Regions from separate parts of the Paenibacillus sp. WLX2291 genome, predicted to be linked through region 1. Evidence: riboswitches for the same ligand, from Rfam matches in the RefSeq annotation. Region 1 holds a riboswitch; each other region holds the start of a gene.
What was found. A riboswitch is a leader RNA that binds a small molecule or an ion and turns the genes downstream of it on or off. The one in region 1 is predicted to bind glycine.
Positions count from the first base shown of each region.

Region 2: another riboswitch for glycine. It lies ahead of gcvT (glycine cleavage system aminomethyltransferase GcvT); the one in region 1 lies ahead of ACDE64_RS23665 (amino acid permease).
Region 3: another riboswitch for glycine. It lies ahead of sdaAB (L-serine ammonia-lyase, iron-sulfur-dependent subunit beta); the one in region 1 lies ahead of ACDE64_RS23665 (amino acid permease).

Region 1 is NZ_CP176755.1:5,537,126-5,547,489, forward strand. It holds gene ACDE64_RS23660 (helix-turn-helix domain-containing protein) at 1-400, shown strand, start outside; gene ACDE64_RS23665 (amino acid permease) at 704-2,080, opposite strand; glycine riboswitch at 2,223-2,303, opposite strand; gene ACDE64_RS23670 (TetR/AcrR family transcriptional regulator) at 2,424-3,110, opposite strand; gene ACDE64_RS23675 (MATE family efflux transporter) at 3,280-4,641, shown strand; gene ACDE64_RS23680 (hypothetical protein) at 5,003-5,632, shown strand; gene ACDE64_RS23685 (hypothetical protein) at 5,656-5,862, shown strand; gene ACDE64_RS23690 (hypothetical protein) at 5,921-6,235, opposite strand; gene ACDE64_RS23695 (hypothetical protein) at 6,369-6,656, opposite strand; gene ACDE64_RS23700 (hypothetical protein) at 6,739-6,939, opposite strand; gene ACDE64_RS23705 (ABC-F family ATP-binding cassette domain-containing protein) at 7,263-9,005, opposite strand; gene ACDE64_RS23710 (winged helix-turn-helix transcriptional regulator) at 9,233-9,568, opposite strand; gene ACDE64_RS23715 (RidA family protein) at 9,674-10,057, shown strand; gene ACDE64_RS23720 (flavin reductase family protein) at 10,341-10,364, opposite strand, start outside.
Region 2 is NZ_CP176755.1:4,125,872-4,136,235, reverse strand. It holds gene gcvPA (aminomethyl-transferring glycine dehydrogenase subunit GcvPA) at 1-318, opposite strand, end outside; gene gcvT (glycine cleavage system aminomethyltransferase GcvT) at 641-1,753, opposite strand; glycine riboswitch at 2,018-2,114, opposite strand; gene gcvH (glycine cleavage system protein GcvH) at 2,301-2,693, shown strand; gene ACDE64_RS17675 (SDR family oxidoreductase) at 3,133-4,035, shown strand; gene ACDE64_RS17670 (DUF2569 family protein) at 4,262-4,828, shown strand; gene ACDE64_RS17665 (GNAT family N-acetyltransferase) at 4,955-5,467, shown strand; gene ACDE64_RS17660 (hypothetical protein) at 5,806-5,973, opposite strand; gene map (type I methionyl aminopeptidase) at 6,276-7,022, shown strand; gene pulA (type I pullulanase) at 7,529-10,364, shown strand, end outside.
Region 3 is NZ_CP176755.1:3,951,374-3,961,737, forward strand. It holds gene ACDE64_RS16845 (DUF2268 domain-containing protein) at 1-626, shown strand, start outside; gene ACDE64_RS16850 (MerR family transcriptional regulator) at 598-1,365, shown strand; gene ACDE64_RS16855 (helix-turn-helix domain-containing protein) at 1,398-2,387, opposite strand; gene ACDE64_RS16860 (TIM-barrel domain-containing protein) at 2,576-4,663, shown strand; gene sdaAA (L-serine ammonia-lyase, iron-sulfur-dependent, subunit alpha) at 4,890-5,783, opposite strand; gene sdaAB (L-serine ammonia-lyase, iron-sulfur-dependent subunit beta) at 5,805-6,470, opposite strand; glycine riboswitch at 6,694-6,803, opposite strand; gene ACDE64_RS16875 (ATP-binding protein) at 6,963-9,746, opposite strand; gene ACDE64_RS16880 (response regulator transcription factor) at 10,323-10,364, shown strand, end outside.

The DNA.
Region 1 (10,364 bases):
GTTCACGCTAATTTCCCATATTCCATTGTCCACCGAGCAGTTGCCCAAACATGCCAAACAGCAGCAGGAGCGATTGCAGCTCATGCTGAGTTACATTCACCAACACTTTGTTGATCCCATCACGCTGCAACAAATCGCCGACATCGCACATCTGAGCGTATCCGAATGCACCCGCAGCTTCCGCAAAACGATCCATATGACGCCCTACGACTACCTGATCAAATACCGACTAAAAAAGAGCTGCGATCTGCTGCTCAGTACGGACGATACGATTACCGAAGTCGCACAGCGCGTCGGGTTTAATCATGTGAACCATTTTATCCAGTCGTTCAAAAAGGCATATGAGCAAACGCCAAAGGAATATCGGAAAGCAAGATTGCAACAGGCACATTCACAATGATCGTCATTGCCAAGCATTAGGCACTTGGTTACTTTCAACACGGACAGAGTGCTCCTGAATGCAAAAGAGACAAAGCGAAATCCAATACCAAACAGCTCTATGCATATATAGATCATAGAGCTGTTCGCACATACCATTATGATTGCAGTTTGTATATTTGAAGATGAGCTGTACTGCATACTCCTACTCGTATGAAATAGGTGCATTTGTTTGCACTGTGTTTCGTATGCCATTTCTGGACATAATAGTTTCTTTGATAGCTGTCACGGCATGTTTGACACTCCGCTATCATTCATCTGCAACTTACGTATTCGTCGTCTCCAACACCGGCTCACTGTCTCTTTTTCGCCCGCGAAGCTGGTACAATACCAGCAGCAAAATAAACCAAATCGGTGTACATAACAGCGCCGGACGCGTCTCACCAGAGATGAGCATAATGACCAGAATACCCGCAAATAACGCCAGTACTACATAATTGATCCATGGTGTAAATGGTGCTTTGAAGCGCGACGTCGCATGCAGCTCCGGGCGAATTCGTTTATACCGAATATGGCACACCAGAATGACACCCCACACCCAGATAAAACAAATGGCACTGATCGTCGTCACAATCTCAAACGCCTGTCCCGGTAACAGCTTGCTCAGTAGCGCACCACCAGAGATCACAATCGTAGAGAGGAACAGCGACTGACTTGGCACATGATTGCGGTTCAGTCTGCCCAGTCGCTGTGGAGCCTGCCCCTTACGGCTCAAATTGTACAATATGCGACTTGTCGAGAACATGCCGCTGTTGCAAGCGGAAGCCGCCGACGTCAGCACGACAAAGTTAATAATGCCCGCTGCCACCGGAATACCGACCAGCGTAAACGTACGGACAAATGGACTTTCCGACGGACTCAGCTGTGTCCATGGATTAATGCACAGCAGCACGAACAGCGCGCCGACATAGAAGAACAGAATGCGCAGCGGAATTTTGTTGATTGCCGCTGGAATACTTTTCTCCGGGTTGGCGGTTTCTGCTGCCGATACACCGACCAGCTCTACGCCAACATAAGCGAATACGACCATCTGGAACGAGAACAGGAAGCCCGACACGCCATTCGGGAATATGCCGCCATGCTCCCATAGATTGCGTACCGATACGGTACCCGCATCCGTGCGGAAACCCATCACCAGCAGTACAATACCTAGCCCAATCAGCGCCAGAATCGTAATGACCTTGATCAAGGCAAACCAGAATTCCAGCTCCCCGAAATTTTTGACGGTCATTAGGTTCAGACCTAACAATACGATCAGACATAGCACCGCTGGCATCCACTGCGGAATATCAAACCAGTACTGCACGTACACGCCAACCGCGATCACATCCGCCATCGCCGTCATAATCCAGCAAAACCAATACGTCCAACCCGTCACAAACGCCGCGCGCGGTCCCAAATAATCCTCCGCAATATCGGTAAATGACTGGTAGCCCGCCTTGGATAATAGCAATTCCCCCAGCGCCCGCATTACGAAAAAAATCGCCATCCCGACGATCAGATACGTGAGAATAATCGAAGGTCCCGCCTTCTCAATCGCTTTGCCGGAGCCGAGAAATAGCCCCGTTCCAATCGTTCCTCCAATTGCAATCAACTGAACATGCCGGTTGGCAAGTTCTCGTTTTAATCCTGTCTGTGTCATCGTGTGTCCCCCTTGATCTCCTATCTTTCTATAAAAAACAATAAAAAAAGAGACTGGATATCATCCAATCTCTCAGCGCACAAGAATAACAAAATACATACGTGCCCCGCAGCATATACGTCGCCGCATGACACCTATCTATTCGTACTCTTCTGTCCGTTTGCCTGAGATTGTGAACCCTTCGGCGCTGCGGTGTACCCGCAGTCTCTCCAGAAGCTGCTCCTGCTGTAGTGTGATCCACAGCAATCATAGCCCTTAAATATATGAAGTTAGTTAGGCATTACTGCCATTCCGATATGTTAACATAGTACCGCCAATGTGAGCAATGGATCAGTGAAAAAAGTTACACATCCATATTCTGCTCCACAATCACCTGCTCAATCCCTAGCAAAATCACCTTCAGTCCAAAATCAAACGCCCGATCACTTCCCATCAGCTCAAACAGCTCATTCTGGAACATGCGCCGGAACAGCCACGTATCCTGATCCGGCATCGAATCCATCACCTGCATCATATGATCGCCCATCGTAGACTGCTGCTCCTGACTCATGATCTCCACATTACGCTGATGCTGATAATGATCCAGCACAAAATAAAACACAAAGTTGATCAGCGTCGTCACAACCTGCATCTTCTGATCCTGCGCCAGCGGTGTTTCCTCTACACAAGAGAGCATCCGGTTGGTGAAGCGGATAATGTCCGGATCATGCGGCAGCGTCATCATCATAAGCTGTGTGGAGCACGGATAGCGGCTCAATACATCACGCGTAGTAACGGCAAGTTCGGTCAGCTGCTGCTTCCAATTGCCCTCGCTATGCAGCTCATCCACGATCACTTTAGATACATGATTCGCCAGCCGCTGGTATAACTGCTGCTTGCTTTTAAAATGCCAGTATAGCGAAGGCGCCTGAATGCCGAGCCGATCGGCAAGCCGCCGCATACTTAATTTCTCAATGCCGTCTTCCCCGAGAAGCTCCCACGACGCTTCAAGAATCTTATCCTCTGAAATTTGAGGCTGCTGCTTTTTCATCTATATCCATCCCTCGAAAAATTTTATCTAACACTGTAAGTTTATGCTTTACAAGCATCTCATCCCATGATAACATCTAACAGTGTAAGGCTCAACTAACACTGTAAGGCAATCATTGATAGACCAAATATTTCAACAGCCAAATTATCTACAGAAAGCAGGAATCCCCATGGATACAGAAAATCTGCACTATTTTGAAAAAGCCCCTATCGCCAAAGCCGTCGCCCACTTTGCCGTTCCGATGATGCTTGGTACATCCATGAGCGTCATCTACTCCATCCTAAACGCCTACTTCCTCGGCACGCTGCACAATACAGCGATGCTGACCGCGCTGGCGCTAACTTTGCCGTTGTTCGCCATCATCATGGCACTCGGCAACCTGATCGGTATGGGCGGCGGTACATTCATCTCCCGTCTGCTTGGTGAAAAGCGCTACGACGACGCCAAGCACGTTTCGTCCTTCGCCTTTTACAGCAGTCTGCTGCTCGGTCTACTCGTCATTCTCGTCGGACTGCCGCTAGTGGATATGATCACTTCCGGGCTGGGCGCGACGACCGAATCGTTCGCATTTACCAAAGACTACGTGACCGTCATGCTGATCGGCTCTCCCGTCGTCGTCCTATTCTTCACTCTGGAAAATATCGTGCGCGCGGAAGGATCGGCAATTACGTCCATGATCGGTATGATTCTGAGCGTTGCCGTCAATATCGTACTGGATGCACTCGCTATCTTCGTACTCCACTGGGGTGTGACCGGCGTCGCTGCTGCTACCGTAGTCTCGAATCTGGTCGCAAGTGCCTTTTACACGCATCATCTGGGCTTCAAAAGCCAATTTCTAAGCGTGTCGATCCAATGGTTCAAAGCCAGCAAAGAGATCATGAGCAATGTCTTCAAAATCGGTGTACCTGTATTTATCATGAGTGTGTTCCTTGGTGCGATGTCGCTGATCCTGAACTATTTTCTGATTGAATACGGCGATGCTTCGGTTGCCGCTTACGGCATCTCGTCGAGATTGCTGCAATTTCCAGAGTTTATTCTGATGGGATTGTGTGAAGGGGTCGTGCCTCTGATCGCCTTCTCGTTCACCGCGAATAAACTGCGGATGAAGCAAACGGTCGGATTTACGATTAAAGTCATTGTGGCTATGGCACTGGTGTTTGGCGTAGTGGTATATGCGGTATCGGATCATCTAATCGGCTGGTTTACGAACGATCCGCAGTTGATTGTGATGGGCAGTTATATTTTGCATGTGACGTTCTTGTCGCTGTTCATTACTGGCATGACGACACTGTTCACTGGTATTTTCCAAGCAACGGGTCAAGGTACGGCGGCGTTTATTATGTCGATCATTCAAGGCGTGACGCTGATTCCGGTGTTGTTTATTGCGAATCATATGAGTGGATTCCACGGGGTCGTGTGGTCGCTGGTCATTGCGGATGCGGTTGCGTTTCTAGTTGGGGCGGGATTGTTGTACGGGCTGCGTAATAAGTTGGAGCCGGAGATGCCACAGGAGCTCGAGACGGCTTTGTAATACGATAAATAGCATATATACATTAAGTCTTTCAGCGTGAAAGGCTTAATGGTATACATAACATTCATTCTATATTTTATTTTTCAAACATTGATTATTTAATAACTAAGCTTTATTTGTGTATAAGACCAAAGTAATAAATGTTATATCTTGTATACCAATTAAATGATCTTCATGGTAAATATAGTAAATGATAAAAGGCTCAATTTAGCTAAGAAAATAGTTTGTTTTTGTCGAAAAGCTTTATCAATCAAAATATTTTGTTAGACTAAAAATGTATTCAAACCTATAAATGAAGGAGGCTTGATTGTATATTTTAGTAATAATTATATGTAGAAAGAACATATACTTAGGAGGAAAAATGAAAAAAACAATTGGTTTTTTATTAGCTTTAGTGCTTTTCACAGTAGCTTGTACGCCGACCTTCGCTAGCGATACTCAAAATAAAGAATTTACAAAACAAGATATCTTGGCTTTAAAACCTTATGTATCTGTAAATGAGAATGGATTTTTTGAACTAGATTATTCTAAAGCTCAAAAAGATGAGGTGGATTTAGAGCTACTACAAGGGCAGAAAATCTACTTTGATACGTTAAACAAGCAAATTGAATCTGGCGAGTTAAAGGCACATTCTGATTTAAGTATTACGTCTGAAAATCTAGCACCTCTTACTTCTGATCTCAGCAAATCGGTCACAGCATCTTGCGCTGGAAAAAATACAGCTGTCCAACAATACTGGTGGGGTTATAGCCGTTATATGAATAGTTGCGAAGCTAATAGGTTTTCTGCTGACCTTACCGGTGTATCGGCAACTAGTGGTGGGGTTGCTATAGTTGCTGCTTATTTTGGAGCTATTCCTGCCATTCCTCCAGGAATCACAGCAGCTTACTTTGGACTACTGGCTTCACGAGTCGCTGCTAACAATGCAAATAGTACAGGTATTTACTTGGAAATGACTTGGGCATTAGCTTTTAACATTACTCCTCAATAATTTTTTACTTAGGGGGTGAACGTATGTGGAACTATAATAACTTTGTTATATATATTCTTCCTGTTTTAGTATTGATTCTTCTTGTAGCAATTATTATAAAAGCGGTAAGAGAGTACAAACAAAGTGATGCTACTCAGAAGAAAAAAAGTTCTAAGCAAATTATCATTTCTTCACTTTTAACTCTCATTCTTATTTCTGGTTTCCTTTATTATCTGGTAGCAACAGTTTAAATGTATCCAAAAAGACTGTAGTTTAGAACTACAGTCTTTTTTGTGATTGCATTGTCTATTACATATCATCCAGTTCCTCCAACTTTAACAGGTCAATTATATCATCACCTTGTTCAATGATTTTAACTTGTTTTTCTTTATGATAATCCCATCCCTGATCGATAGCATACTGGATCAGACGTGCGCACACTAGAGGACGATTGGGATTCACATCATGCATTCTTCTCCAACTAAATAGAAATTCAACATAAGAGGTTTTGGAAGAATAGACTTTGACACTAACCATCGGAATCGAAGGTTTCTGGTTGATCACACAATGGAATGTATAGTCATTCACAGTTACTTTCTTTTGTAGTTTCTCAAATAATTTCATCCTATTCTCCTCCCAATCATTGATTATAATAGGTACATGTATTATACCTGAAAAGCAGATTCGACCGATCCATTGCCTGCATAAGCTGAGATTTCTTCACTTTTAACTCTAGTTCTAATTTCTCGTTTCGCTTCTACTTGCTTAACCACCATGCATAGATACGCGTAGCCACTCCTGTACAATTTTCCTTGTTAAAAGCTTGCGCATCAAACGCCTTCACAAACACATATGTAACGAGATCAATGGCTTCATCCAGATTATGAACATCTACCAAACCATATAAAATCTGCCATGCTTCCTCTTCAAATTCGTCCGCGATCTCACCTTTATCGGACAAGCCGTACGGGTCGAACTCACATAGAATCATATTCAACTCGGCGTATAACTCGCGAAAGTGATGCAATACTTGAACTTTGTCCATAGGCATCCCCTATTCTCATAATCGATTGCTTCAAATAAAATGCTAAAGTACTTCATTTAGCAATACTTGCCATTCCATCTTACTACATATCCCGAACCAACGACGTATCCAAATACTCACTTCCCAAATACCCGCTACACAGCACCGGACGATTCACAATTTCATAGAACTTCTTCATATCTTTGCCATGCGTCTGAACCCAATCCTCAAAAGAATCGAACTCCTCTTTGGAAATTTGATGATATTCCGGCGAGTCTGCCACCCCAGTCAGCACTTCATACACGTCTGTCATCCTGCATATTTTTAACGTCTTGAATATCTTCAATGTCTTTAATCCTCTTTATCCCATCATACATCCGCAGCCAAAAAGAAAACCACTCCCAATAGAGTGGTTTCTTCACAAAAATACATTGAATTATAAGTATGATCGTACGAATGAGCAGGAATAGATATATCCATCGTATTCGATTATATCGATTACCTGTTTCTCCTCATACCCATCTTCCATTGCGAGCGAACTATAAGCCTGTCTACTGGATATACAACGAAGATTACGCCATCTTAAGAAAAAAGTCTCTGAACAACGTACCATGTTACAGCTTCAACTTAAAGCAACTTGATCAGCGCTTCCAGCTCATCCATCAAGCTCTGCGCGCCTTCAAAGTCCGTGTTTTTCAAAGCCAGTTCAATCTGTAGTTCCACAGCCTTTTTCTTCTGCTCGTTTGCCAGATAGTCTTTGTCAAAATGGCTCGCATAGATCATCTGTCTGAATTTGCGCATACTCATTTTCCGAATCGTCTTGTTGTCGATGATCAGCACATAATCCATCCCGTTCACAACCGAATAGAAATCATGCGAGATCATCAGAATCGCGCCTTTGTACTCCTTGATCGCTGTTTCCAGCGCAATCTGTGTGTAGATATCCAAATGGCTTGTCGGCTCATCGAGTAGCAACAGATTGGCATTGCTAGCAGCAATCTTCGCTAGTTGCAGCATATTTTTCTCGCCGCCGGACAGTGATTGGATCTTCTGATTCAAGATCTCCCCTTCAAAGCCATAGCTAGACAGATACGCTCTGATTTCATCATACGTGCTGAATCCAGCTTCGATAAACTCCTCCAGAATACTATTGGCATCGGTCAACGTCTCGCCTTGCAACTGAGATAGATAACCGACCTGCACGTCGTCATGAATGGCAATCGAATCCTGCTGATTACGGAAAATATCCCGCAGCAATGTCGTTTTGCCCGTTCCGTTTGCACCGATAATCGCCACTTTGTCTGTCGATTTCATTTCAAAATCCACATGCTCTAGCAGTAGCTCGTCAAAGGAAACACCGTAGTCATTCACCTGTACAATAACGGTTTCGTCTTCCAACTCACGCTTCAGCCCAAAACCAATAAGCGGCTGTTTAATATCCACGAATGGCGCTTTGATGCGGCTTGCTTCCAATCGTTCCTGTACCTTCATTCTCGCCTTGAGCGCTCTGCCACGGGACTCGTCGGAATTGTATGTCGCGATGGTACGCAGATTATCGATAATGCCTTCATTGCGCGCCACTTCTTCCGCTTCAGCGACAGCAATCTCCTGCATCTCAATCTTCGTTTGCAGCAATGAGAAGTTGTAACCGATATAGCGTCCGTCAAACTCCTGAATCTCTGCATTTTCGAGATGAATGATTTTGTTAAAGCAATGATTGAGCAGATAGCGGTTATGCGTGACGACGAGCAGCATGCCTTTGTGGGAATTGATAAGCTTTTTGAGCGCATTGAGATTTTCAAAGTCCAAAAATACATCCGGCTCATCCATAATCATCAGGTCAGGACGATTCAGCATTTCCTTCATCACTTGAATGAGCTTGAATTCGCCGCCACTCAAGGACGATACATCGGTATCTTTGAGCTTCATCAGATTGGCGAGATTGAGTTGCTTGTTAATTTTGCTCTCAAAATCATCTCCGCCGATGGCTTCCATTGCATCCAGCGCCAGCTGGTATTTCTCCATAAGCGCATCCATATCCGATGTGGTTGCCATCTCAGCATAGATGTCGGTAATCTCATCTTGGATCTTCATAAATGGTTCTGCGATATATTCAAAAACGGTGATTGGCTTGGTCGTATCGACTTGGGAAAATTGACTGACGTACCCGATGGTGACACTTGGATCGATCTCCAGCTTGCCATCGAACACATGCCGCTGCGGGTCGATCAGCATATCGATCAAGGTACTTTTCCCACTGCCGCTCGTTCCGATAAATGCACAATGTTGCCCTTCTTCCAGTGTAAAGGAGATATTGTTATACAGTTCCTTTTGCGGGAACGAGAAGGAGAGGTTTTCAACTTTAATCATAGTGTTACCTTTCTGAATCGCCGTAACGGCGGGTATTGTGGCTTGGTTGGTAGTGTGTAAACTGTAATGTTGCCGATTCTCAGATTAACACTGTTTGGGGGCGAGTACAATTGATTTATAACCAGTCCCGCTGCTTTATCATTCTCCTGCTCTCTGTGTAACAACAAACGACTACAAGCTATACCATGATACCAACTCACAACATCGCTGTAGAGCAACCAATCATCTTACCGATTCTGCGCTCCCCACTCGCATAATTGCTCCAATACAGGCAATAACGTTTGTGCTTTGGGTGTCAGCGAATACTCCACTTTCTGTGGAATTTGCGGATACTCTTTCCGTGTAACCAGCCCATCTGCTTCTAATTCTTTAAGCTGCGCGCTCAGAATCTTGTACGTAATCGCTCCGACCTGTCGCTGCATCTCATTAAAACGAACGGGTTGCCGGGCTGCCAATACATACAAAATCGCCATCTTCCATTTTCCGCCGATGACAGACATCGTATAACCAAACGGAGTGTTCTGAATGACCGTATCCTTGCCTTTTAAGTCAGTGATACCCATGCTTACACGATCCTTTCGGATAGTAACTATCGTAATTGTGCGTACTATCCCTATATTTTCGCCCAGTTTATACTAGCCTTACTTCAAAGTAAAGGAGCTGTACACATGGCTATTATTCAAACGTACGATCATCATTTGTGGGATCACGGCATCTCCCAAGGCTACCGTGTCAACGATACACTGTATATCTCTGGACAATTCTCGCATCATGCAGATGGCAAATTTGTCGGAGCGGAGGATATCGAAGCGCAGGTACGACAAACGCTGAACAATGTGGATGGTGTATTGGAGCAATTCGGTGCGACGCAATCCAATTTAGCCTATGTGGAGCTGTACTTAACCGACGCCCAGGCACATGGAGAGATTGCGATTAAGCTGTTCAAGGAATATGTCGGTGAGCATCGTCCGGCAGGTAGTATGATCGGCGTAACGTATCTGGCTTTTCCTGAGCAACTGGTTGAGATTCGAGCAGTGGCGCATATTGGATAATGGATAGCAGGTACTACGTAGAGGTAACGCTCAAACGTAGAGACGATATCATTCGTATAGACAACCTCATTGAAAAAGGAGGACTGCGAGTGCAGTTCCTCCTTTTTCAAATGTTACGATTGGCGATACAGTGTGAATAGATCCGACGTCTATATTGAGATGTTGGGCATCTATAGTAAGAGTTTGAATGAACATGTACAGTGCTTGCATAACATCTCTCTGCGCACCTATACGTATCATTATCTCCATAGATGAGTCGCAATCCACTCAGAGATACATTGATTTATTTGACATTAGCCGAATCATT
Region 2 (10,364 bases), 1.4 Mb from region 1:
CGGTTGATATGGAGTATATGCCGTATAAAATTCCGAGCGAGAAATCACATGATTGATGACGGAAGGAATATGATGATCGTAAATGCCCGCACCAAGAAAGCTTGTATAGCGATCTGTATCCGCATTGCGTCCTGCCAGTGTAGACAGATGACGGGTTAGCGCATATTCGTCCAGCATACCGGACATCGGCAGTGTACCTTCATAACGAACAGAAGCTGGAATGTCCTTGAACAATTCCTCAATGGAAGAAGCGCCGACAACGGCTAACATGTCCTGCTCATTTTGTGGCGTCATCGGGATATAACGATGGGATTTCATAAGCTGTACTCCTTTCGGCAGCGTAGCTACCGGTTAGTGTGGACTTGCGTGACGTGCAATATCGCAGAAGAGAAGTTGCCAGATTTTGTTGTCTATTGAGCATCTAGCCGTACATTTCGTTGTGATTGCAAGCGTATGCGTCTATTTAGAACGATAGGTAACAGTAAATTTGTCCGTGAATGAGAACCTGCTCGTAGCTGTGATCTTGTCTATACGGTCATGCTAATTATGAAGCTGCAAACACCACATATAACAATGAACATCAGCTAACAATGAACATCAGCAGCATGGAGCATCAGCTACAGTTGCATCATATAATGTGTTATACGTTCACCGGTTGACGTTTGTAAAAAGGAGCCTTCACGACTTCTGCCTTCAACAGCTTGCCGCGAATCTCGACTTCGACCGGCGTACCGAGTGCGGCGCTATCCGCTTCGATCAGTGCCAAGCCCAGATTGCGCTTCAATGTCGGCGATTGTGTGCCGGTAGTCACTTCGCCAATCTGCCGACCATCGCGGTACACCGGATAATGTGAGCGCGGAATGCCACGGTCGATCAGCTCAATGCCGACCATTTTGCGTGGAGCACCGTGTTCCTTTTGCCCAGCGAGTACGTCGCGTCCGATAAAATCACCCTTATCCAGCTTCACGAAGAAACCAAGCCCTGCTTCCAGCGGCGTAATGTCCGCCGACAGCTCTTGCCCATACAGCGGCAGCTTCGCTTCAAAACGCAGTGTATCACGCGCACCAAGTCCGCATGGAATCAATCCATCTTCCTCACCAATCTCCAACAGCTTGCTCCAGATTACATCTGCCTGTGCAGCCGGTGTATAGATCTCGTATCCATCTTCACCCGTATAGCCTGTGCGGGAGACGATCACTTCCACATCGAACAACTTCGCTTCCGGTACAAAGGAAAAGCCGGGCAATTCAGCGTATACATCACTGCCAGCTGCTTTGGATAGAATGGCGGACGCATGCGGTCCTTGCAGAGCGATCAATGCCGTTTGCTCCGAAATGTCCTTCAACTGCACACCTTCTGGCAAATGCTGGCGCAGCCATGCGATATCTTTATCGATATTCGATGCGTTCAGCACGAGCATATAATGCTCCTCACCGATCCGGTAAACGAGTAGATCATCCACAACGCCGCCATTGTCATAGCACATCAGTGTGTACTGCGCCTGTGCATCCTGCAAACGGGAAACATCGTTGGTCAGCATATGCTGTAGATAACGGAGTGCGCCAGCGCCACTGATGATCACTTCACCCATATGGGAAACGTCGAATAAACCAGCTCGTTCGCGTACAGCTTCATGTTCTTTTTGGATACCGTAAAATTGTACCGGCAGTTCCCAGCCGCCAAAATCGATACAGCGCGGGGAACCAGATTGTTGATACAGCGGGAAAAGCGGTGTTCGTTTCAATTCAGTCATGTGGATTCACCTCGAAATAGTATTTTGAGCGGTGAAACGGTATACAAGCACAAAAAAGACAGGAAGAGAAGGGAAAGAAACCGGCATATATCCGGTACTTCATTCCCTTTTCTCCCTGTCCTTGGTACCTGAGAGTTACCTCGCTGAACATTCTTACCAGCATATAATGTCTGCCGATCATTCAGAATGGCTCAAAACAAGTTTCCCCTTGGGTGATCCGCTGTGCACTTATCGTTGATTAGCACCGGATGCTCTCCAGAGTTGCGTCCGGTACAGGTCCCTGATACCTGAGAGATTCACCGTTTCCGGCTTACTCCTTCGGCGCTGCCATCGGTGTGGCAGTCTCTCCCTGTACGTTCATCCGCTCACATATGATGTTATGTATTTCCGAACATTCAACACTAGAAACGTTAAAATTGTATGTTTATTATATTAATACTTGATTGAGTAAACGATGTCAAGCCTCTTGACAGTGCCAACTTCCTTACTATACTCTTGTGGCATTGAGCAAAATGCAATCACGACATGGAACCGGAGGAGCATAATCATGAGCGAAATCAAGGATCAGCTGTTGTACAGTGAGGAACACGAGTGGGTAGAGCGTATTGGCGATGATACAGTACGGATTGGTATTACGGACTTTGCCCAGCATCAGCTGGGTGATATTGTATTTGTGGAATTGCCAGAAGACGGTCGCAATGTGAGCGAGAATGAAGTCGTAGGCACAATCGAATCGGTCAAAACGGTATCCGATCTGTTTTGTCCGGTAGCTGGTGTTGTTAGTCGCCTGAATCCCGATCTGGAAACCGAGCCAGAACTGGTCAATACCGATCCATACGGTCGTGGCTGGATGCTGGAATTGAAGGTGGACGGCGATCTGGATGCTGCTCTGTCCAAGCTACTGGATGCAGCTGCTTATGGTGCGCACGCTCAGGATTAATATGCCCCAATATTCATATTTCCTAGCGAAGATCGATGGAATATGGATGAGAAGAATGTATAGTGGTGAAAAGAGGAATATACCTTATATTGTTTGTGAGTACATGCCGTTGTCTTGTTCGTTACAGAACAGGGCGACGGCTTTTTTACGTGCTTTTTGTCGTTTTCCATATTCCTTATTATTCCATACTATACCTATTCCATATGCGTTGCTGAACTCCTTTACGTTTACTTAAAATATAAGGTTGCATAATATAAAATATATTCGTATGAGATATGAGCATGTACTAATGACATAGACATAAACATACGCTAATAAAATACACATGTGCCAATGAGATACAAGAATGTTCAACATGCGACAGTTCAAAACAACGAAATAAACGTACAGTAAACGAAAACAATCTGCATTTCACTTTCATATCGAGGGGAGCAACCGTATGACTCATTCTGCAAATATTAACACCACTAACACAGCTAACACCGCTACCGATCGCAAAACCATTCTCATCACCGGCGCCAATTCCGGTATGGGACTAGCTTCCAGCATCGCTCTGGCGAAGCAAGGACACCATATCATTATGGCATGTCGCAATCTGAAGCGTGGACAGCAAGCGCTGGAGCAAGCGAAGCATGAGAGTGGTTCCGATCAGCTCACACTGATGACGTGCGACCTCGGTTCACTGGATAATATTCGTGAGTTTGCGGCTGAATTTTACAAACAATATGACCATCTCGATGTCCTGCTGAACAATGCTGGGGTCGTTCATCCTACTCGCAAGGAAACAGCAGATGGCTTCGAGATGTCGATCGGAGTCAATCATTTGGGACACTTTTTGCTGACTTCTCTACTGCTGGATGCCCTTCAACAGGCAAAGGCAGCTCGCATCATAGTCGTCAGCTCCAACGCCTACAAAATCGGCAAAATCCACTGGGATGATCCGTATTTGCAGGATGGGTACAATGTGGTCAGCGCCTATTCGCAATCCAAGCTGGCGAATCTGTATTTTACCTCTGTGCTGGCAGAGCGGTTAAAAGACACATCCGTCACCGTCAATAGTCTACATCCCGGAGCGGTTGCAACGAGTATCGGTGTGGATCGGGATACTGGCTTTGGCAAACGCTTGCTCTCTGCACTAGCACATACACCGTTTTTTCAAACGCCAGAGCAGGGAGCAGAGACAGCTATATTTCTAGCAACGGATCCATCAGTTGCAGGGCAAACCGGTCAGTATTTTTATCGTAAAAAAGTGATGACCCTTCAATCCAGAGCATCGGATAGACAGCAAGCGTTACGTCTATGGGCATGGAGTGAAAGGCAGACCGGGCTTAGCCAAACGTAACAGGAAAGGGAAGTGCACGCGGTCATGTAGGATAAAATACTATTCTGACGCTGGCTATGGTAGACTGGAGAAAGCGGGATTTGCGTGCTTATGCTCATCATTTGGCAGTGTATCATCGGATTCGCAGCCGGATCATTACACCTTCAAAATCAAGCCGAGTAGCGACCGCGATCAGCCGTCTTGTACGGTCTGGGAACAGATTAGAACTAGAAAGGAAATAGAACCAATGAACAACAATTTTCCACCCAATCCTAACGATCCCGGGCAGCCACCATTTAACGGGCAACCGAATGAACCACGTCCGGGACAACAACCACCGGATTATAATCGTCCACCGCTTGTCGGACTTGGCGGTTGGATGGCTGTTTTTCAGGTGTATATGTACTGGGGACTATTCGTTTCCTTTGTCACCATTCCCGCCTACATATTTATTATGTTTATCGCAGCCAACCCGGATATTTTCCCGGCAGATATGCAAGCTGAAGTGAACCGTGCCTTGTCGGTATACGATACAAATTTGCAGTCGTTGTCTAGCTTTGAGCTGGTGGCAGCAGGCATCAAATTGGTGTTGTTAATCATTCTGCTCGTGCTGCTGTATACGCGCAAACGCTCGTTCCCGCGTATGGCACGCTTGTATCTTTTGATTAATCTGGCACTCGTTGTACTTACCTTTTTCATCGTGCCGCCAACGGTTAGCATGGTGAGTAGCATGATCTGGACAGCTGTTATTACATTGCTGTGGAATTTGTATTTCTCACGTTCGGTACGCGTACGAAACACGTTTATACGTTGATGTCATAGCATGATGATTGGGCAAAATCGTCATCGCAGAGGGATTGTCCCATTCGTATTTACAAGCAGTAGCATGCTCAACTAGAATCATACAAAAGAGAGAATTTTGTTGAGGTGAGGTAGAGAGATGAGCGAAACGGTAGCATATGAGATCAAGATTGCACGTCAGGAAGATCTGGCAGCAATTGTGGACATTTACAATTCTTCGATTCCCGGTCGTCTGGCGACTGCGGATACAGAACCGGTGACGGTCGAGAGCCGTCAGGCATGGTTTGACGAACACCAGCCAGAGCGTCGTCCATTATGGGCATTATGGCAGAGTGGACGGATTGCTGGCTGGGCGAGTTTGCAGACGTTTTACGGTCGACCGGCTTATAATGGCACGGTAGAGCTGAGTGTGTATGTACATGAGGATTTTAAAGGGAAAGGCATTGGCAGCAAGCTGGTTAGTTACGCAATCCAGCAGGCACCGGCGCTGCATATTCATACCTTGCTCGGCTTCGTATTTGCCCATAATGATCCAAGTCTGAATCTGCTGCGCAAATTCGGATTTGAAGATTGGGGTCATTTGCCACGTGTTGCTATTTTGGATGGAGAAGACCGACATCTGGCGATTCTTGGTAAGCGTCTAGGGGAGTAAATCGCAGGTTGCAGCGAAGTGATCGTATGGTCAAATGAGTGACGACTTTCTCATATGGATCGAAATTCCATAGAGACGAATAGGAATAGTCCTTTTTTGGATCAGCTGGTACAAGCACCTTCGTAACACGAAAAATCAACAATAAAAAAGCCTGTCCGATGCAACGATGCAGTAAACGCCTGTTGGCGAAACTGTGTAGCTGCAAAGGACAGGCTTTTTATGTAATTACATAAAAAATATATCTGAAGCATGGTGTTAAACGGTATCACAACGTATTAACGAACGAAATTTGTATATCGCACAGTTATTATGAACGATATCAACTTCGAATGCCGTCGTTAATTCCGAATGCCTTCGATACGATGGTACATTGAGTCATTGTGTAGTTGTTGATCCCGTCTCTGGTCTTTGAACAGTAGAACTAGATCTTCAAGTTGTAATAACCCGGCAATTAGAATGAGCGGTGTAAACAGAATCCATTTTCCGATGTTGATCAATCGACGCATACGTATCGTCTCCTTTGGTATCATGACTGTATTTGCATATGAGCATGAATGATGATACGCTGCATCGAAGCTATCGTTTCATAAAATAGGCAATTCAGTTCTGTCTATAAGGAGCGCGTTTTACCATTTCAAAGTTGCTGAATACGCACACAAGGTTTACTATAATACATACAGCAAGCATGGAGCGGCTTACCCGTATTCTGATCTTCGTCCGAAGCTATCATCCGATCCATCCGCATCTACACAGCGGATAACACGTCCAGATGCTGTCTTACATACATCAAGAGAGGAAGTTTCCACTGATGATTATTTTAAAAACACCGTCAGAAATTGAAGACATGAAGACTGCTAGCCAGATTGTAGCAGATTGCCATCGTCATATTGCACAGATGATATCACCGGGCATCACAACACTAGAGATCAATGAATTTGTGAAAAAGCATATTACCAAGCTTGGCGGCAAGCAGTTTACGAACGGGTATAACGGATTTCAATATGAAACGTGTGCTTCCGTCAATGATGTGATCGCACACGGATTCCCCGATCGACGGCGGTTGGAAGAAGGCGATGTGGTCAAAATCGACATCGTTGCCGAATACGGCGGCTGGCTAGGCGATTCCGCTTGGTGCTATGCTGTAGGACAAGTATCCCCGTCAGCTGAGCAGCTAATGAGGGTGACGCTGGAATGTCTGGAGCTTGGTATTCAGCAGGCGGTAGTCGGCAATCGACTGGGGGATGTGACTTCTGTTATTCAGCAGCACGCCGAGAGTCATGGTTATGGCGTCGTACGCGATCTGCTCGGTCATGGCATCGGGCGCAATCTGCATGAGTCGCCAAGTTTTGCCCATATCGGTTTACCGGGGAAAGGGCAGCGGTTAAAAGAAGGAATGGTGTTCACGATTGAACCAATGATCAATGAAGGCACCTACCGAATGACGATTGATGAAGATGGATGGACAGCTCGCACTGCTGACGGCAAATGTTCGGCGCAATATGAACATACGATTGCGATCACAGCGGATGGACCACTGGTATTGACTGCCCAGTGATGCGTACGACGTAAAGGAATAAGTGTCGCAGCCGCTACCGCTATTCGCGGCTGCTTTTTTTTAACATCGTTGGGCTACTTGATTCAACCGTCAAACTGTTGATTTTGACGAAATGATCGTACCATCCAGAAGTAAATTAGAAATAATTAGAAGTAATGACCGTCGCTGTTGTGATTGATACAGTTATTTGTGCTAACGATTGCACAATGGGCGATACCTTCATCCGCGTAATCCACTTCATGAATATCCCGCCCCCGACCTATATTTGCACAAATGTGCAGGTGACATAACCTACAAATATCCGACAAATTTTCCGATACTCTAAGTAAGTAGTTAGTAACATAAGATTCCTGTTACGATATTGCACCAGCTGCAAAGTAACAGGCAATATAAAATGGTCGCTGCTGCTCCATACCCTACACTCTGCAAGGCAAGTCCCGTGCAAGCAATGGATAAGGAACATAGGCATTATGCAATGATCATGTATGGAAATGGTGGTGAAGATAATGCTCGATAAAATGAATCATTCGCTTACGCGAAGTTTGGATATTGCAACAGACTATTTTTATGATATCGATGATCTGGGGTTACAGTATACCCCTGCCGTGAGTATCTTCAAAGTGTGGACACCTGATGCAATACGCGTCGATCTGGTATTGTATGATGATCCTGGCGAGTATGACGAAGAAGGTCTGGTACATGATCATGAAGGCGGGCATATTCTGTCCATGCAGTCAGAGGAAGGCGGCGTGTGGGAAGTTCATGTCAACCGTGATCTGGCAGGAGAATACTACATGTACCGCGCCGAGTTTCATGACGGCACCGTGGAGTACAGTGTCGATCCGTATGCGCGTGCTGTATCGGCGAACGGTCGACGTACCGCTATTATCGATCTGCGCTCTACCGATCCAGAAGGCTGGGACAACGATATTCGTCCACCGATGGCAAGTGTAACGGATGCGGTAATTTATGAACTGCATTTACGTGACTTTTCCAGCGATCCACAGGCACCGATGCAGCATAAAGGCAAGTTTCTGGCGTTTACCGAAACTGGATTGACGGATGAATATGGCAATAGTGTGGGCATTGACCATTTGCGTGATCTTGGTGTGACGCATGTCCATTTGCTGCCGCTTGCTGATTTTCAAACGGTCAACGAGTTGACGGTGGATGATCCAGACAGCGATCAAGTGAAATACAATTGGGGCTATGATCCGCAGCATTATAATGTGCCAGAAGGCTCGTATGCAACCGATCCGTCTGATCCGATATCTCGTATTCGCGAGTTCAAAAAGATGGTACAGGCACTGCACGGCGAAGGTATGCGCGTCGTCATGGACGTCGTGTACAATCATACGTTTTCTGTAGAGGATGGTCCGTTTGAACGACTGGTTCCAGGTTACTTTTACCGGACGGATGAGCGCGGGCAGCTGACCAACGGCTCCGGTGTGGGCAATGAGATTGCAACCGAGCGTCCTATGGTGCGCAAATATATTAAAGATTCGCTGCGCTATTGGGCGAATGAGTATCATCTGGACGGCTTCCGTTTCGACCTGATGGGTCTGATCGATACGGAAACGGTGATCCAGTTTACAAAGGAACTGCGTCGGGATGTTGATCCGTATATTCTGATCTACGGTGAGCCGTGGACAGGTGGCTGGTCGCCATTACCACAGCAAACGCTAAAAGGTGCACAACGCAGCAATGGGTTTGCGCTGTTTAACGATAATTTCCGTAGTGCGATCAAAGGCGGCAGTGATGACGATTCCAGAGGATTTGTCACTGGTGAATTTGGCAAGGAAGGCGAGATTGTGCAGGGGGTGTATGGCTCGATTGGCGATTTTACAGATCGTCCGGGCGAGAGCATCAACTATGTCACTGCGCATGATAACTTGAATCTATGGGACAAAATCGTACGTGTAAACGGAGCAGAGCAGCAGTTGTCGTTTTTGCATATGATAGATGGTCGGGTGGCAGATGGTACACCTGTGCATGAAGCGGTAGAACAGGCAAAGCCTTATGGCACGCTCGATTATAGTCGTGTAATGGAGCATGATTGGGTGCGCCGCTCACTGCTTGCAAATGGTATCGTGTTAACGAGTCAGGGGATTCCATTTATCCATGCCGGTGATGAGTTGTTGCGTTCCAAATATGGAGATCATAACAGTTATCGTAGTTCCGACGAGATTAATATGATCCGCTGGGAAAATAAGCATATCTTTGGCGATGTATTTCATTATTATCGCGGTCTGATCCAATTGCGTCTGCATCATCCGGCATTTCGCATGAATGAGCGCAAAGATGTGGAGCAGCACTTAAAAGCACTGCGCCGCGACAACCAGATCGTCATGTTCCAACTGGGCGAATACGCGAACGGTGATAAATGGCGGCACATTATCGTGATCTATAATGCGGCTACAACAGAACAAAACGTAACGTTGCCGCAAATTAGCCGTCAGTGGCAGGTGGTCGTCAATGAGCGTACTGCTGGTATCAAGCCACTCGCTTCTGTACTGTCAGGCGAAGTGGCAGTAGCGCCATTGTCGATGATGGTATTGTTCGATGAGCAAGATCAATATAAGCCGATTCCAGCAAGTCTGGAGTGGGATTATACGCCAAGTATTATGGAACCGGGTGAAAAGCTGCAACTGCATGTAATTACGCGTGATCAGCGCGGACGTGTATACACAGCGGAGCGGGTACGGTTCCAATCTGCCAACGATCAGGTTGTTCAAGTTCGGGCGGATGGACGCATGACGGCACTGCGGGAAGGCAATACGACGATTTGTGTGTCCTGTGGCGATGTGGAAAGTTGTCTGCTGCTGCATGTAGAGACGCTTGTCCCGCATATGGTCAATTTGCAGGGAGAGCATCAGGTGTATGCGGGCAAACGTATGCGTCTGAAAGCGGATGTGCTTGATCAATACGGACGCCCGATTGCTCGACCGAAAATAACTTGGAATTCTAGCGATAAACGGATTGCTCGTGTGAACAAGGATGGTGTCGTACGTGGCATCTCGGCAGGTAAAACGAAAATTACCGTTACATGTGGTCGTGCGACGGCACAATGGTATCTTGAAGTTGCACCGTTCGTACCACGTAGCATTGAAGTGGAATACGAGCGTCCGAATCAGGATTATCGCGGCTGGAATTTGTGGGTATGGGGTTCTGTACTCGGTCACCGTCAGGTTGACTTTGACCGGGTGGAACATGGACGTGCGATTGCTCGTATTCCGGTTGCGCCGGACGAGACGAATATCGGTTTTATTATCCGGCTCAAGGATTGGCAGGCTAAGGATATTGATACCGACCGCTACATTTTCGTAGATACCAAGCAGGATT
Region 3 (10,364 bases), 1.6 Mb from region 1:
TCCAGCAGGGCATTTCGCTTCCGGTATCTGACTATCTGTATACGATATGGCTGGGCGACAAGAACAGTCCCCTTATGCAAATCAACAATCATTTGTGCGGTGATGGCGGTATTCCGGGTTATATCATCGTCAATCTGGTGCCAAATGCTGATACGCTATCGCGCATTCCAGCGGTGCTAGCGCATGAATGCAATCACAATGTTCGGTATCAGTTTATCCAATGGGATCAGCATGTAACGCTAGGCGAGATGATTGTCAGTGAAGGGCTGGCGGAGAATTTTGCCGAATCGTTATACGGTATGAATATGCTAGGTCCTTGGGTCACACGCACATCAGCAAAGGTGCTGAATACTACCGTTAAACCGCTGATTCAGCCATATCTTCAGCTAACCGGATTTCAGCAATTTAGCCCGTATCTATATGGGGATGAGATTACAAGGATGCAGCAAGGAACACCGGTCGGTATGCCATATGCAGGCGGTTATGCTTGCGGCTATCATCTGGTACACTATTATTTGCGCCGTACCGGCATATCCATTGCGGAAGCAACCACATTACCCGCAAGCGAGATTCTTGCGGAAGTAGGAGAGTTCTGGCATGAAACAACAATTGTTCACGGTTCATGACATCGTCCAGATTACTGGCATTAGCCGACGCACGCTCCACTTTTACGATAGCATCGATCTGCTCAAGCCGAGCGAGCTGGCGGATAATGGCTATCGACGTTATAACCGAGATGCACTGACACAATTACAAACCATTTTAATGCTCAAGGATATGCAGTTTCCGCTCAAGCACATTGCCTCGATCCTACAGCTTCCGGCAACAGAGCAACAGCACATGCTCATGCAGCAGCGCCAGCTATTGGAGCAGCATAAGCAGCAGCTAAAGCATACCATCCAGCAGTTGGATCAGCGCCTTGCAGGCAAGCCATGGAGCGAATTACAGCGATCCCCTGATACATCTGTCAAATCATTACAGGATCAATATGCAGCCGAAGCTGCGCTCACGTATGGCAACACAACGGCATATAAGCAGTTTCAAGAGCAGCAAAGCGCCCTCTCCCCTGCACAGCAGCAGGAGCAGAACGAATATATCGCCAAGCAGATGAATGCTCTTTATAAGCAATTGGCAGAACAGATGGATGCACTACCGCAATCGCCCGCCGTACAGAATCTAATCCAGCAGTGGGCAGCCTTGTTGGCGATACAAATGCCGTGCGAGCCAGAGCTGCTGCGCTGTATTGCCGACACTTATATAGAGGATGAAAGGTTTGTTGATTATTTTGAAAGCTACGGAACAGACTTTGCGAGGTTCCTTCATGCTGCCATTACCGATTGGATTCAGCATATACAGACAGACTAAGCGCATTCCTTAGAACATAGACAGCATACCATTCATATATACGGACGCGTCCCTTTGTAAATCGGATTCTTTTGCTGCAAATGGGCAGGAAGCGGAATATCTGGGTCTGTGGAATTGGTATTCATATACGTATTGGGATACGCGTCCCGATACTGACTAGGTGTAATGCCCTCGATTGCCTTGAACAGCTTCATAAAGTACTTCTCGTCCTGAAAATGTAGCGTATAGGCAATTTCTTTAATCGAAGCATCTGAATGCAGTAGTAGCTCCTTGGAGCGACTGATTTTCATATCATTGATATATTTAAGTGTGCTGATTCCTAGCCGCTTGCGAAACAAGCGTGTTACATGATCTGGTGTATAGCCGAATTGTTCCGCCACCTCATGCACCGTGAGGTCGCCGCCAATATGCAGCTTGATCCATTCCAGCACCTGCCGGAAGCGGCGATCTCCACTATGCTCTTCTTGACTGTCTGTCATCTGCTCTATATATTGACGGGTCAATTCGATGAGCAGCCCTGTGACGGTGTAATCGGCAGCCAGATGACTATAGTGACGCGAATGAGCGATGTCCAGCAACTGCTGACACTGCATAAAGACCTTTTCCGGCTGATGTAGATTTAGAAATGTAGGCAGTAGAACGCTATGCGACAATGAAAACGAATTCCCGCTACCATCCAGCAAATGCGCTTCTTGATATTGCGCACGAACCTGCTGCTCGTCCACACATCTTCCCGCATCCTCGCTAAAAAAATGCAGCCAGTAAAATGAACTATCGCTACTAGACGGTGCATATCCGTCATGCAGCTGCCCCGGTCGGTAAAAGAGCATGTCCCCAGCGCCTACCGTATATCGTTGTCCCTCTACCTGAATATACAAACATCCACTAATGCCGATAATAACCTCATAATCCTGCTCCAAACTCAGCCGCTCATGATACCAGTTATCCTCGCAAACAAATTTACCTGATTTAAAATACGAAACCGGTTGTTTAACACTACTCTGCCAGATTTCTATACACATGCTGTTTTTCACCACCAAAAACACGATTTTATCGGTTTTATCAACCTACTAAACCTCTTATGATTTTCCTTGTAAGCGTTTTATCATTTTCGATGGATGTAACCTGTTCTCCTGCCTTTCTCTCCAAATAGTGGTTTATTGCATATACATATACCGCTTGGCATCCATCGCATTCAGGAGGTTTACTTATGATTACTCAGGCACAGAACAAACTTATCTATGAACATGGCAGTGAATATCTGGTGATCGAGCCATGGCTGGAGCATAGTGTGCGTGTACGCTCCACCCTGTATCCACAGCTGCAAGATGATCACAGTGCACTACTGGAATTGCACCAGCCGCAGTCTGCTAATATTCGCATTAAGGAAAATGGGTTTGGTTATTTGCATCATGGCAAGCTGACCGTCATTGTTGATCCGCACGGTAAGCTTACCTTTTTGAATCAGCATGGTGATATTTTGCTGGAGGAATACAGTCGGTATCGGTATGGCACGATTGCCGAGGAGGATGATATTACCGGTTATCGTAGTGATCGGCATTTTAATAGTGCCTTGAATATACCTGCACGTCAGTTTACGCCTTTGATTGGTGGCGATTACGGATTGACGGTACGCTTTGAAGGGGCAGCTAATGAGAAATTATACGGGATGGGGCAGTACCAGCAGCATATTTTGGATGTAAAGCACTGTACGCTAGAGCTTGCGCATCGCAATTCGCAGGCGAGTATTCCCTTTGCCTTGTCTAGTCTCGGCTACGGCTTCCTCTGGAACAATCCAGCGATTGGCGAAGTGACATTTGGCAAAAACCGCACCGAATGGCATGCACGCTCCACCAAGCAGCTCGATTACTGGATTACCGCTGGCGATACGCCGTCCGAAATCGTAGAGCGCTACGGTGAGGCTACCGGCAAGGTGCCCATGATGCCAGATTACGGAATCGGCTTCTGGCAGTGCAAATTGCGCTATCGTACACAAGACGAGCTGCTAGAAGTAGCCCGTGAGTATAAACGCCGCCAATTACCGATTGATGTAATCGTGATCGATTTCTTCCATTGGACCAAGCAGGGAGAATTTCGCTTTGATCCCGAATACTGGCCTGATCCGGCAGCGATGGTGCGCGAACTGAAAGAGATGAATATCGAGCTAATGGTATCCGTTTGGCCCACGATTGATAAGACAAGCGAGCATTTTGCAGAAATGTATGAACAGGGATTGCTTGTACGTACAGAGCGCGGTGTGAATGTCACAATGGAGTTTTATGGCAGCAGTGTCTTTTTTGATGCCACTCATCCGAAGGCAAGACAGTATGTATGGAACAAGGTGAAGCAAAACTATTACGATCTCGGTATTCGTATCTTCTGGCTGGATGAAGCGGAGCCAGAGTATACGGTATATGATTTTGATAATTATCGTTATTATGAGGGCAGCAATTTGCAGGTCGGCAACAAGTATCCGGCGATGTATTCCAAAACCTTTTATGATGGTATGACCGCCGAGAATCAAGAGCAGGTAGTCAATCTGGTTCGCGCCGCTTGGGCAGGCAGTCAGCGGTACGGCGCGCTCGTCTGGTCCGGTGATATTGATTCCAGCTTCCGTGCGATGCGCAATCAGCTGGCAATCGGGCTGAATATGGGCATTGCAGGCATTCCTTGGTGGACGACTGATATTGGCGGATTCCACGGCGGCAATCCGTCCGATCCCTCTTTTCGCGAATGTCTGATTCGTTGGTTCCAATTTGGCGTCTTCTGCCCGGTATTCCGGTTGCATGGTGATCGTGAGCCAAATGTGGGGTCGATTGGTTCTTCGGGCGGCGGTCAGTGCTTTAGTGGTAGCGATAACGAAGTATGGAGCTTTGGCGAGGAAGCATATCCTATTTTGACTGCTTATATGCATTTACGTGAAACGCTGCGACCGTATATTACTGATTTGATGCGACAAGCTCATGAAAAAGGCTCTCCGCTCATGCGTCCGCTCTTTTACGACTTCCCACAGGACACGTTCTGCTGGGAAACGGAAGATGTGTATATGTTCGGACACAGTCTGCTCATCGCACCAATTATGGAAGAAGGACAGCGCAGCCGCTCTATCTATCTGCCATCCGGTTCTGATTGGGTGAATGCGTGGACAGGCAACACTCATGCAGGTGGTGAGGTGGTACATACCGATGCACCACTGGCAATCACACCTGTATTTATTCGGCACACACAAGCGGCAGAATTGCAGCCACTATTTGCCGAAACTGTCGCCAGAATGAATTCTGAACAATCGTCCGTTTGATCTACTCGATATGAACAATCCATGTATGACAAAAAGAGACTGTACATCGCTACAGTCTCTTTTCTCGTTGGTTATGATCAGATCATGGATTCTAGCATCTATAGAAGACCAGCCAGAACAAGGATAGCATTCTGTCCTTCCATTCCTCTACATTCTGCTACTTCCACGTTCATATCTTGCATTGCATGCAATACCACTATACATGTACATCAAATTACTGCTCGTCTTATCCCCCGTTATTCTCGCGACGACGGCGCAGTTCTTCGGTAATCTTCCGTCCAGTTGGCGTCTGAGCCAGACCGCCGCGCGCGGTTTCACGATGCTCGCTTGGCATGGAGCGTCCTACCTGTAACATAACATCGACGACTTCATCCGATGGAATTGCGCTGCGCACGCCTGCTAGTCCCATATCGGCAGCAGCCAATGCGTTAACAGCACCTAGACCGTTGCGTACGATGCAGGGAATCTCTACCAGACCAGCCACTGGATCACAGATAAGACCGAGTGTATTTTTCAATGCCAGACCGACGGCATGCATCGCTTGCTCAGGGCTACCTCCACGCAGCTCCACCATCGCACCCGCAGCCATACCGATTGCAGAACCGACTTCGGCTTGGCAGCCTCCTTCAGCACCGGAGATGGACGAGTTGTTCGCAATGACGTAGCCGATCGCACCAGCAGCGAACAAGCCCAATACCATCTGCTCATCACTCCAACCAAATCGCTCTTGCGTACTTACAAATACACCCGGAATGATACCGCAGGAACCCGCAGTTGGCGTCGCAATAATACGTCCCATAGAAGCATTCACTTCGGACACTGCCAGCGCATATGACATCGCACGCGTTGAATATGCACCAGATACGGTTTCGCTGCCATTTAAGTAATCATATACTTTACGTGCATCTCCGCCAGTCAATCCACTTCGCGAAACGGTATCTTCGTGAATCCCACGGTGAACCGCTTCTTTCATCACTTCGTAATACGCCGCCATCTGAGCGATAACTTCCTCTCGCTGTACTCCGGTTTCTTTGACCTGCTCCACAATCATCAGCTCGGCAATGCTGCACGAGCGTTCTTCACACAGTCGAATAATATCTTTTAATGTACGAAATTGCATCTTGCTTCCTCCTTTCTTCGTTTAATCGAGATCAATAACACCCGCACGGGTAACATGCGGCAATGCAACGATACGAGTCAATATCTCATCTGCGGGTACACCGTCCAGCTCGATCAATGTCATCGCTTCGCCACTGCGCGATTTGCGATCCACATCCATAAAGCCGATATTCAGCTCCGCTTCACTCAGTGTACGCGTAATATCTGCCAGCACGCCTTTACTATCCATATGCTCCACTACGAGCGTCGGATACTGCCCTGAACCTTTCAGATCAAATCCGTTCAGTTCGTGAATCTCAATATTCCCGCCACCGATTGATGCACCTGCTAATTCAGCATGCTGTTCTCCCGCACGTAGACGTAAACGCACAAAGTTCGGATGTGGATAATTGCCCGATCCTTTATCAAATTGAATGGTCATACCCAGTCGATCCGCTTCTTCGGCTGCATCCGGCAGACGATCATCGTCCGTACTATAATCCAGCAGACCGCCCACCAGCGCCAGATCGGTACCATGTCCCCAATACGTTTCTGCAAAAGAACCGTACAGAATGATATCCACATGCTCCGGTTGCTGTCCAAGCAGCTGACGTGCCGCTCGACCTAATCGTGCAGCGCCCGCCGTATGAGAACTAGATGGACCGACCATAGAAGGCCCAATAATATTAAATACATTTTTGAAACGCATATGACTCCTCTTTTCCGCTGCTGCATCATTTGAGCAGGTATTGCTGATACATCCTTTTCTATGCTAATTCGATTGTGTGCAATCCCCCGAAGAGCACATCAAAAAGGACAGAGCAGGACCTGCGGCGGCCTGTGTGCTCTGTCCTGTGTACCTGAGAGTTTGGACGGACGATGCTGACGATCCGTTATACCCCTTGGGTGGCTGAATGCTCTCTCCAGAGTTGCGTCCGGCAGCGGTTCCTGGGACCTGAGAGATTGGCAAGCCGTTGGCTGCGGCTGCTTGCTCCTTCGGTGGCGGATTACGTGCCTCCGCTAACTCTCCCGCTGTCTTCATTCGCATATAGAAGTTACAATGAACACCGCCGTATGCCCGGCATGTTCCTGATCATTCCTAGCTTAATCCAGCCGCTGAACGCTGTCAATTGCCATCGGGAAAATAAGTTGCATATCTGACATGCCCTGTAAAAACAAACGCAAATCTAGGCAATCCCCCTCAGTCTACCCATTCTTCGGACGTCTCCAATAGAGGCAAACGGATCGCGAATACCGAACCTTTCCCCCGCAATGACGTAAAGCTCAGCACGCCTTCATGATCGTTAACAATCCGCTGAGCGATAAACAGCCCCAGACCTGTACCGCGAATCTGACGAGATTCCGTTGATCGCGACCGGAAGAACTTTTGGAAAATGCGCGGCTGATCTTGTTCCGAGATGCCAATCCCGTAATCCTCTACTTCTACCAGTACATGATCGGCTTGGCGTCGCACGCGAATATCGACTGGACGATCATCTGGTGAATATTTAAGTGCATTGCCTATCAAATTACTAATTACCTGAATCATACGATTATGATCGCCCAATATATAGAGATGGCGCTCTTCCACTTCCACATGCAGACGATCCCGAGATTGAATATCCCACTGCCAGCAGATCATCTTCACCAGTTCATCCAGTTGGATGCAGCTCATCAAATATTCTGCATGCCCCGCCTCAATCCGTTGACTATCCAGAAAGTCATCCAACAATCTCGACAGCCTTCCACCTTCAAACTGGATCGTATTCATAAACTCACGTCGGCGCTCTGCCGGAATATCCTCATACATCGACAACATCTCGATATACCCCATAATCGCCGATAATGGCGTCCGCAATTCATGCGAGACGACAGCAATCAATTCATTTTGCAGCTGCTTCGCCCGTTTCTCTTCGGTACAATCACGGAAAATAAGCAGAAATCCCTGATCAACACCACTCGCCGCATCGGTAATCGGGGTTAGATGGAGCGATAACAAGCGCTCATCCTGCATCTGGATTAGGCATCCTTGTTCCCATTCTTCATGCTGATCCAGATGCTGATTCAAACGTTCACCCACAATAAACGTCCCTGCCATCAGTTGCGATTGAATGCGCTCCAGCACTTCACTCACTGGCTTGCCATTGTAATCGTCTAGTCCAAACAGCATCTGTAACGTCGGATTGATTAACGATACGATACGCGCCTCATCGCACATCATAATGCCATCCTGCACCGTTTGCAGCAGATTGCCGGTAATGCTTTTCTGCATACGCGCAGCACCTTGCTCTTCCAGCAAGCGCTCTGTCAACTGCTGCAACTGGCGTTCATGCTCGCTGTTACGTGCCAGCGCCTGCTCCTGTTCCGTCAGATCATGAAGGAAAAAGGTATGCACTGCCGCCCCATCATTCAATATCTCGCTACGGGTTAATTCTGCTGTAAAGGTACTACCATCCAGTCGGAACGCCAGCACCGTACTACTCTCGCGATCTGGATTCGCACGACCATGAATGCGGATTAGATCTGACAACGGCAAGCCAGACACTTCGGTCAGATCACAGCGGAACATCTGCTCAGCCGCCGGATTCATCTCTGTAATGCGTAACCGGCTATCTGTAGATATGATACCGTCCACTGCCATTTTCAGAATCGCACTCTTCTGCGCTTCACTCTCCGCCAGATCGAACGTGCGCTCCACAACACGAATCTCCAACAATTCTTTATCTTTTTTAATTTGCAAAAATTGATATTCCAGTGTACTCACCATCTGCTGGAAATTGTGAATTAGCTTGCGCATTTCGACGATGCTACTTTTCGGCCATTCCAGCGTATGATTCTCACGTAGCTTTTGCGGGATATGACTGGTTGCGTCTACTAATTGCTGTAATGGAATAGCGACGCGGCGTCCGATAAGTTGAGCCAGTATAGCCGCCAGTAGAATGATGCCAAGCATACGCAACATCATCTTCAAATAGAAGCCATATACCGGATACAAGTGGTACGAAAACGGCAAAACAAGGATCAAGCGCTGATTATCATCCAGCACAGTGTTTAATACAAAATAAGACCGTTGCCACCGATCTGGTGGATAGACAGCATCAATCGGATACTGAGCATAGACGGATACTTGATTGTGCTGCTGCAATAAGGACTGCCGATAACCGGTACTTTCAGTGAATTGTCCAATCTCTGATTGTTGAATCGTCGTCGCCAACACTGTATTCTCAGCATCCACAATAATCGAATCGATGGAAAAGTCCTGTTTGTACGTTTGCATCAGACGCTGCTGCTCTGTTCCTTCCAATTGCTCCAGTCTGGAAATATATAGACGTGATGAACGCTCGACATAATTGGAACCCCAGTGCAATATATCTTGAAACTGCTGACTGCCGTTCACGAACAGAATCAGGATCGAACTGGTCATGACTACCATGAGCAAATACTTGAAAATCACACAGCGAATCGTCATATAATAGTACGGTCGTTTGCCAACGCGTACACGATTCAGCAAAAAGACAACCATCGCTGAAGCCAGCAACGCATTACAGATGCCGTTTAGCAGTCGGTTAATTAGCAACAACCAGACTAAGCGCATATCCATCTCATCGTGCCAGCGCAATGCGTGCATACCGTAGATGATTGGCAATGCGATCGTCACCCAAAACAGTAAATCCAGCTTGAGCAGACTGGCACGCGGCAACCAGCGAAATCCCAACGCCAAAAACAGAATTTCCATCCCGTGCAGCACAGTCATCGTTACAAATGACCCGGTCCATAGCATGGGCAGATGAATCAATATCAGCGCAGGCACCGCAAAGGAAAGTCCGTATAGTCGCAACACGACTAGCAGCGCAACACTGCCAAACATGAATTGCAGCACAAACGACAGGTCCAGCACCCAGTAATTGAGTGCTGCACCCAGCAGCGTGAGAATAATAGTTCCGATCCATGGTGATGTAAATGATTGAAATAATCTGTAATTCATAATCAACGGTCCTCTCCATTGCGGACAGCAATCGCACCTGAAAGACCGTCTGACTTCGGGATAGACCCGGGATACGCGCGGCGCATCCGTTCATCTGTACTTCCAAAACGGGTATGCTGACTGTCATTTGTTTTACTAAAAATATTCCATATCCCCCATATCGTCTATCAATGGTACAATATATCCGTATTTACCAATCGGCAGGCTTACAGTATCTTAATCATTAAGACAATAAGATAACCAAGTAAGATAATTATAACCGCAAACATCCAATCAGAGAATCATAGGACACGTGACCATTCCGTTAAAATTCATTGTCAAACTCTTTTACATATGCACCAGGGATAATATTTTGCCGTGGCAGCCTATCCGCATCATATGTGCTTGATTACCGTCATGACGATCGTTCTGTCCGACATTGCCCGACCTTCTGGTTAATGTATGTAAACCTGTTTCCTTGCATCTTCCAAGATTCGTATCATGGACCGAATTGGATTACTTTATATACAAATTCAAAGGTACATCCTATATTCCACCTCGATACAGCCCTAATTTTCGTACAGGAGAGTGACAGCAATGCCTACCAAAGTTTTGCTCATTGAAGATGAAAAAAGTCTT